Regions from separate parts of the Methylomonas rapida genome, predicted to be linked through region 1. Evidence: riboswitches for the same ligand, from Rfam matches in the RefSeq annotation. Region 1 holds a riboswitch; the other holds the start of a gene.

What was found. A riboswitch is a leader RNA that binds a small molecule or an ion and turns the genes downstream of it on or off. The one in region 1 is predicted to bind cobalamin.
Region 2: linked by a shared signal. The riboswitch ahead of NM686_RS05440 (ribonucleoside-diphosphate reductase subunit alpha) and the one ahead of NM686_RS01070 (TonB-dependent receptor domain-containing protein) in region 1 are both predicted to bind cobalamin.

The regions. Positions count from the first base shown of each region.
Region 1 covers NZ_CP113517.1:233,348-237,490, reverse strand. Annotated here, with positions in the region: gene panC (pantoate--beta-alanine ligase) at 1-584, shown strand, start outside; gene panD (aspartate 1-decarboxylase) at 669-1,049, shown strand; gene fliW (flagellar assembly protein FliW) at 1,091-1,552, opposite strand; cobalamin riboswitch at 1,667-1,889, shown strand; gene NM686_RS01070 (TonB-dependent receptor domain-containing protein) at 1,999-3,816, shown strand; gene NM686_RS01065 (hypothetical protein) at 3,832-4,143, shown strand, end outside.
Region 2 covers NZ_CP113517.1:1,170,815-1,174,957, forward strand. Annotated here, with positions in the region: gene metE (5-methyltetrahydropteroyltriglutamate--homocysteine S-methyltransferase) at 1-48, opposite strand, end outside; gene NM686_RS05435 (LysR family transcriptional regulator) at 156-1,052, shown strand; cobalamin riboswitch at 1,129-1,346, shown strand; gene NM686_RS05440 (ribonucleoside-diphosphate reductase subunit alpha) at 1,476-4,143, shown strand, end outside.

The sequences.
Region 1 (4,143 bases):
TCGAAGAAATGTATCCGCAGCCGTTACAAACCCAAGTTTCGGTAAAAAATTTATCAATTCTGCATTGCGGCGCCAGCCGGCCCGGCCACTTCGATGGCGTGGCAGTAGTGGTGTGCAAATTGCTGAACATGGTTCAACCGGATTTGTTGCTGTTGGGCGAGAAGGATTTTCAGCAACTGGCGGTGATTCGACGCATGGTGACCGATTTAAACATCCCGGTCGAGATCCAAGGCGTGCCGACGGTGAGGGAAACCGACGGCTTGGCGATGAGCTCGCGTAACGGCTATCTGTCAGAAAGCGAAAGACAAGTGGCTCCCTTGCTGTATCGTTCGCTGCTAACGGTACGGGATGCCATTCTTAAAGGTCCGGATGATTATCGGACCATTATCGAACGGCAAGCCGAGGTGCTGCAAAGAGCGGGATTCATGCTCGACTATTTTCAGGTTTGCCGCAGCGTGGACCTGTTGCCGGCGACAGCAAGCGACCAGAATCTGGTCGTTTTGATCGCCGCCAAGCTCGGAAAAACCCGTTTGATCGATAACCTCTATTTTTCCCGACAACTGGCTGATCGCACTGAATTTTAATCTAATTCAGCAGCGGCTTAAATTTGATAGCCTGCCAGATTTCGGGCATAATCGCCCCTCCCCTAGTATTTGAAGATGCTTACCATGCACATAAACATGCTTAAAGCCAAGTTACACCGGGCGCGTGTAACGCATTCCGAGCTCGATTATGAGGGTTCGTGTGCCATTGATGGCAAAATCCTGGATGTTTCAGGAATCCGCGAATACGAGCAAATTCACATCTACAACATCAACAACGGCCAACGCTTTACCACTTATGCGATTCGCGCGGAAGAAGGCTCCGGGGTGTTTTCGATCAATGGAGCCGCGGCCCGTTTGGCTTGCCCTGGCGACTTGATCATCATAGCCGCTTTCGCCAGCCTTGATGAAAAGGAATTGAAGAATTACAAACCTACCCTGGTTTATTTCGATGGCAACAACAAAATCAGCCATTCCAGCCATTCCATCCCGGTCCAGGCCGCCTAAATTTCCGCAACCGCCGCTCATCGCGGCGGCCGATTTTCCGCTCAAGCTTCCGAAACGGCGATTTCACTGACTCTTTCGGTCAGCGTGATGCTTTGTTCTATCGTCGCCAATACTTTCTGCAAGCCGATACGCCGTTCGGTATTGATGACCAGCGGCGACTTGATGGATCCTTTGACGGTAGGCTTGCCGCCTTCGACGTCATTGTCCTCCTTGTGCAGCAAAATCAGAATGAGTACGTCATCGACGCTTTGTAGCTGCAACAAGGCTTCTTCGTCATCGGTCAGGACAAAGTCGTAATTGATGTGAAAATGGGCCGGATGCGCGACCGAAAAAATCAAGTTCTCATCATCCACGGATTGCAGGCGATAAACGATTTCGTTGCCTTCTTCGCCAAATAATCTAAAGCGCTTTTGATCCTCAAAGCCTGGCAGGCCAAGTGGGAAAGTGATGATGCTATCGGAATCGATGTCCTGCGCGCCTAGCTGTTTAGATTGAATATCCATGTTGCCGCCTGTTTTTTCGTCTATGGTGAAAATCGATAGAGCATTTATAGCACGGAAAAAACTAATTGCAACGCCCAAGGCAATGATGCTTGCAGGATCCGATTGAACTGCCTACAATCGCCCCCTCTTTCTGGTGCCTGAGTCAGACCATCGACTCAGCTTAAACAGGAAGTCGGTACGGCTTTTTACCAAAAACAGCCCAAGCCGACGCTGCCCCCGCAACGGTAGATAAGTAAAAGAATCGCGAAAACGCCACTGTGTATCTTGCATGGGAAGGCCGCGATTCAGGCCAAAACCACTTATGAGCCCGGAGACTGGCCCGGAAGATCATTCGAGACAGCGGAGGGCTGTTTACGGAATGGTCAGAGCCTGTCTCCGTCTTTTTCGTGCGCCATTTTTCCTCTGTCGTTTATTTACCTGAATGCGCGGTGGGCGCAGAGGACAACATGCAAAAACCATTCTTCACCCCCTTGGTGCTGGCGCTCGTCGGCGCGTCGACATCGGCACAAGCGGCCAGGAACGACGAAGCCGCCAATCTACCAGACACCTTGGTAACGGCAACCCGCAGCGAAACGGCGACCGATGAATTAGCGACGGCAACCACGATATTCACTCGCCAGGACATCGAACAATTGCAAGTCAGGACCTTACCGGAATTATTGAAAACCGCACCCGGCATCGATATTACCGAAAACGGCGGTTACGGCAAGGAAACCAGCGTATTCATGCGAGGCACCAACTCCGATCATATACTGGTGCTGATCGACGGGATCAAGGCCGGCTCGGTGACCTCCGGGCAGGCGGCGTTTCAATTCATCCCGATCGACCAAATCGAACGCATCGAAATCATCCGTGGCCCTCAATCCAGCTTATACGGCTCTGAGGCCATCGGCGGCGTGATCCAGATTTTCACCCGCAAAGGCGCGCAAACCGACCAACCCAGCATCAGCTTCGAAACCGGCGCGGGTTCTTACGATACCTTTACCACCTCGGGCACGGTCAGCGGCAAATGGCGAAACAGCTGGTACACGCTGGGCGCCTCCCATCTGAACAGCCAGGGTTTCGACGCCCGCCAACCGACTTACGGTTTTTTTCCTGTCGACGAACCGGACCGCGACGGCTATTACAATACCGGCTTGAACGCGCGCGCCGGCCATCGCTTCGACAACAACACCGAAGTTGAAGCGTTCTTCTTGCGCTCGTTCGGCAAAACCGAATTCGACGGCACCCCGAATAAAACCGACTTCGTCAATCAGATGATCGGTACTTCGGCCAGTTTCGATGTCATGGACAATTGGCGTTCCACGTTGCGTTTTGGACAAACGCAGGACGAGGCAGATAACTTTCGCCCCAACGGGGATTTTTATAGCCGCTTCAACACCACGCGCTGGAATGCGACTTGGCTGAACAATATCACCTTGACCGACAACCACCGCGCGACGCTAGGCACCGATTACCGGGTCGACGAAGTCCAAAGCTCGACCCGTTACAATGAATCGTCGCGCTACGACGTCGGTGTATTCGGCGAATTGCATAGCCGGGTTTTCGATAATCATTTCCTGAATGCCTCGCTGCGCTGGGACGAAAACGAGGCCTTTGGCGACAGCGTCACTGGCAATTTTGGTTGGCGTTACAACTGGCACTACGGACTCAGCGCCTTTGCCAGCTTCGGTAACGCGTTCAAGGCCCCGACGTTTAACCAGCTATATTTTCCCAACTACGGCAATCCGAATCTGAAAGCGGAAAAATCCACCAGCTTCGAAGCCGGCATTGCCGGTAACCATGATTGGGCAAACTGGCAATTACGCGCTTACCATACCGACATCGACGATCTGATTGCGATTTTTCCGGTGGAAAATATCAACAAGGCACAAATAGACGGCATGGAAGCGGAAATATCAGGTCAAATCCTGGGCTGGCGCAATAGCCTGAACATGGCGATGCTGAGCCCGAGAGATAGGGTCACCAATCTACGCCTGGCACGGCGCGCCGAGCAAACCCTGTCGTACGACGTGTCACGCTCGTTCGACGCTTTCGATGTCGGCGCCCATATATTGGCGCAAGGCAGTCGCTTCGATGACAGAACCAATCTCAACGAAGTGGACGGATTCGTGACCTTCGATCTACGCACGGCTTATCATATCGACAAATACTGGACGCTCAGCGCCAAGCTGAATAATCTGCTGGATAAGGATTATCAAACCGTCGATACGTATAATAATGCCGGACGCAATTTTTTCTTTACCATACACTACAACAACTGAACCTCGGAGTATGACATGACCCACAAACCCACTTTAGCAGTTAAACCCGGCGCCGTCGCCTTGATGGCGCTGATGGCCGCCACCCGTTTTCATCATTTCGGCACGCCGTTCGCGTTGCCCGATGCCTCGCTGGCGATATTCTTCTGCGCCGGCTTATGGCTGGGTGGACGCTATTTGTTCGCCATGCTATTGCTGGAAGCCGGTCTGATCGATTATCTGGCCATCACCAAGCTCGGCGTCAGCGATTTTTGCGTATCCAAGGCCTATGTATTTTTGATCGCCAGTTACGGCGCCATGTGGCTGGGTGGCAAATGGTGCCGGCAATTT
Region 2 (4,143 bases), 940 kb from region 1:
GCGCTTGGCGCCGATACGGGGAAAACCTAAATTGTGAATTTTTGTCATGAATAACTGCCGTCTAGTGAATATTTGACACATAAAACATTGTAAACAGATCAACGAATGACGATAATCGATGATTCTTCATCAATCTATGAGGCTTATTCATTGATATGGAATTGATCCATCTGCGTATCCTGCTGGCATTAAAACGCCACGGCACCCTGAGCGCCGCCGCCGAAACCCTGCATCTGACCCAGTCGGCGTTGTCGCATCAAATCAAAAACCTGGAGCAACGCCTGGGCGTGACGCTGTGGTACAAGCAGGGCCGCTCGCTGGTGTTGAGTCAAGCCGGGCGCTATTTGTCGGAGGTGGCCGAGTCGGTCATCGCCACCGTCGATTCGGCTGAAAACCACTTGGCGCAACTGGCTAAAGGCAAAACCGGCAAATTGACCATAGGTATCGAATGCCATGCCTGCTACGAATGGTTCCGTAACATCCTGCAACCCTATTTGCGCGCCTGGCCGGATTTGACGGTGGAAGTCACGTCGCGCTACCGTTTTGAATCGTTCGAGGCGATTCGCCAATACAAGCTGGACGCTGTGTTGACCTCCGATCCGGTCGAAAATGGCCTGCTCAGCTACCAGCCATTATTCGATTTTGAGTTGGCGTTGATCGTCGCCGACAGCCATCCGCTGGCCGGTCGCGGGCTCATCGTGCCCGACGATCTGCGCGGCGAAACCGTGTTGACCTACCCGGTGGCCCGCGACCGCCTCGACATGTTCCGTAAGGTGCTGCAACCGGCAGGTATCGAGCCCGCTGCACACATCCAGGTTGAGGAAACCGACATCATGTTGCAATTGGCCGCAGCCGGTCGCGGCGTTTGCCTGCTACCGGAATGGCTGCTGGCCGACAAATCCGCCAAACTCGGTCTGAACGGCTTGCGCTTCGCCGACCTGCCCATCGGTAAAACCATGTATCTGGCCTGTCGGCATGAGGATGTGGGTTTGGAATACCTGCAATGGCTGATCCATCATGCCCGTACCGGGTTGGCAATCAAACAGCAATAACTACATATAGTGATAAATTAAAAATTTAATCGGCACATATAGTAATTTGAGCTTGACGTCCCTATGCCGCCAGCCTAGAATCCTTCTCCGAGATGGTTCCCCCAAAAGGGGGATTAAAAGGGAATCCGGTCGGTGGTCTAAGAATTCGATCTTTAACTACTGATAAGCCGGAGCTGCCCCCGCAACTGTAATTGGCGAGTCTTTGTTCAAGCATGCCACTGGACGCGAGTCCGGGAAGGCGAACCAAGACGATGACCCGAAAGCCAGGAGACCTGCCTTCGAAACCTTCAGTCAACCAGGAGCGGGGTGCCTCCGAAGACGATGGCAAGCGCATTGGCTTCCGGCGGTTTTCGTATCGCGCTCCGGTTCCCGGCTTTCCCTTCCTCTTCCGCCACTCCCGTCATTAATCGCGTGGAGTATCGCATGCAAGCTACCGCAGTCAGTTCATCCAACCTACGTCCCGGCATTGCCGAATCAGGCGTTCTTACAACTACCGATTATCCGTTGCCGCTGGCATACAGCGGCCTGGAAGTGATCCGCCGTAATCGTTCGGTGGTGGCGTTTCAGCCGGAAAAGATCGCCATTGCCATCACCAAAGCCTTTCTGGCTGTCGAAGGCCAACACGGTGTCAATTCATCCCGTATTCGCGAGCAGGTGGCTCAACTGACTGCCAGCGTGGTCGAGGCATTGACGCGACGCCTGCCCGGCGGCGGTACGGTGCATATCGAAGACATTCAGGATCAGGTCGAACTGGCCTTGATGCGCTCCGGCGCCCACGATGTGGCCCGCGCCTATGTGCTGTACCGCGAAAAACACGCCGAACAGCGCACGGCCGAAACATCAGCGGCAGACATTGTCCCCTCGCTACAGGTCGAGGTCGACGGACAACGTCAGCCGCTGGAAAGCTTGGCGCTGCAGGATGTGTGTCGCGAGGCCTGCGCCGGCTTGACCGATGTCGATGCCGAACTGGTCTGGACGCAAACCCGGCAAAATCTCTACGACGGCATTCCGCTGACTGCGGTGCGCCAGGCCTTGGTGCTGGCGGCGCGCACCTTGATCGAACGCGAACCCGACTATGCCAAGGTCGCGGCCCGTTTGCTGCTGAGTCATTTGCGTCTGGAAGTATTGGGGCTGGCCGTGAATCAGGCCGCGATGGCCGAACGCTATGCCGATAGTTTGGGCGAATTTATCGCCGCCGGAATCGCCGCCGAATTACTCGACCCGCGCCTGAAGGATTTCGACTTGCCCCGCCTCGGTCAGGCCTTGCTGGCCGAACGCGATCTGCAATTCGATTATCTGGGCCTGCAAACCCTGTACGATCGTTATTTTCTGCACATCGACGGCCGCCGCATCGAACTGCCGCAATGTTTCTTCATGCGGGTGGCGATGGGGCTGGCCTTGAACGAAATCGACCGCGAAGCACGCGCCATCGAGTTTTACCGGCTGCTGTCCAGCTTCGACTTCATGTGTTCGACGCCGACCTTGTTCAACAGCGGCACCCGCCATCCGCAATTGTCGTCGTGCTATCTGACTACGGTATCCGACGATCTGGACGGCATTTACCAGGGCATCAAGGAAAATGCCTTGTTGCAAAAATACGCCGGCGGCCTGGGCAACGACTGGACGCCGGTGCGGGCATTGGGCAGCCGGATCAAGGGAACCAACGGCCACAGTCAGGGCGTAATTCCGTTTTTAAAGGTGGTCAACGATACCGCCGTCGCGGTCAACCAGGGTGGCAAACGCAAGGGCGCGGTCTGCGCCTATCTGGAAAACTGGCACCTGGATTTCGAGGAATTCCTGGATTTGCGCAAGAACACCGGCGACGAGCGCCGCCGCTGCCATGACATGAATACCGCCGCCTGGGTGTCCGACCTGTTCATGCAACGGGTGGAGGAAAATGGCCAGTGGACATTGTTTTCACCGGTCGATGTGCCCGATCTGCACGACAAATTCGGCCCGGACTTCGCCGCCGCTTATGTCCATCACGAAGCCAAGGCCGAACGCGGCGAAATCAGACAGTACAAGCAAATCGGCGCGGTGCAACTTTGGCGCAAGATGCTGACCATGCTGTTCGAAACCGGCCACCCGTGGATCACCTTCAAGGATGCCTGCAATCTGCGCTCGCCGCAGCAACATGTCGGCGTGGTGCATGGCTCCAATCTGTGTACTGAAATCACGCTGAATACCTCGGCCGATGAAACCGCGGTCTGCAACCTGGGCTCAGTGAATCTGCCGGCACATTTAAGCGAGCGAGACGGCAACTGGCAGCTGGATGCCGACAAACTGCAACGAACCATTAACACGGCCATGCGGATGCTGGACAATGTCATCGACATCAATTTTTACGCCACCCCCAAGGCGCGCAACGCCAACCTGCGTCATCGTCCGGTGGGATTGGGGCTGATGGGCTTTGCCGACTGCCTGCAACGTATGGGTTTGGCCTATGCCAGCGACGAGGCGGTGACGTTTGCTGATCGTTCCGCCGAGCTGTTGTGTTATTACGCTTACCAGGCATCCACAGAACTGGCTGAGCAACGCGGCCGCTACAGCAGCTTTACCGGCAGCCTGTGGCAACAAGGCGTGCTGCCGCTGGATACACTGGATAGCCTGGCCGAGGCACGCGGCGGACTGTTGGAGACCGACCGCGGTGCCCATCTGGATTGGGACAGGCTCAGACAGCGGATCAGTCAAATCGGCATGCGTAATTCCAATTGCGTTGCCATCGCGCCGACCGCGACCATCGCCAACATCGTCGGCGTTTCGGCATCGATCGAGCCGATTTACCAGAATCTGTATGTCAAATCCAATTTGTCCGGCGAATTCACCGTGGTCAACGCCGCGCTGGTGCGCGAACTGAAGGCGCTGGATTTGTGGGACGAGGTGATGGTCGCCGATTTGAAATACTTCGACGGCTCGCTGGCCGCCATCGAACGCATTCCGGAACCGACCAAGGCCCGTTATGCCACCGCTTTTGAAGTCGAAGCCGACTGGCTGATCGAAGCCGCCGCTCGTCGACAAAAATGGATCGATCAGTCGCAATCGCTCAACCTTTACGTGGCCGGCGCCTCCGGCAAGCAGTTGGATCACTTGT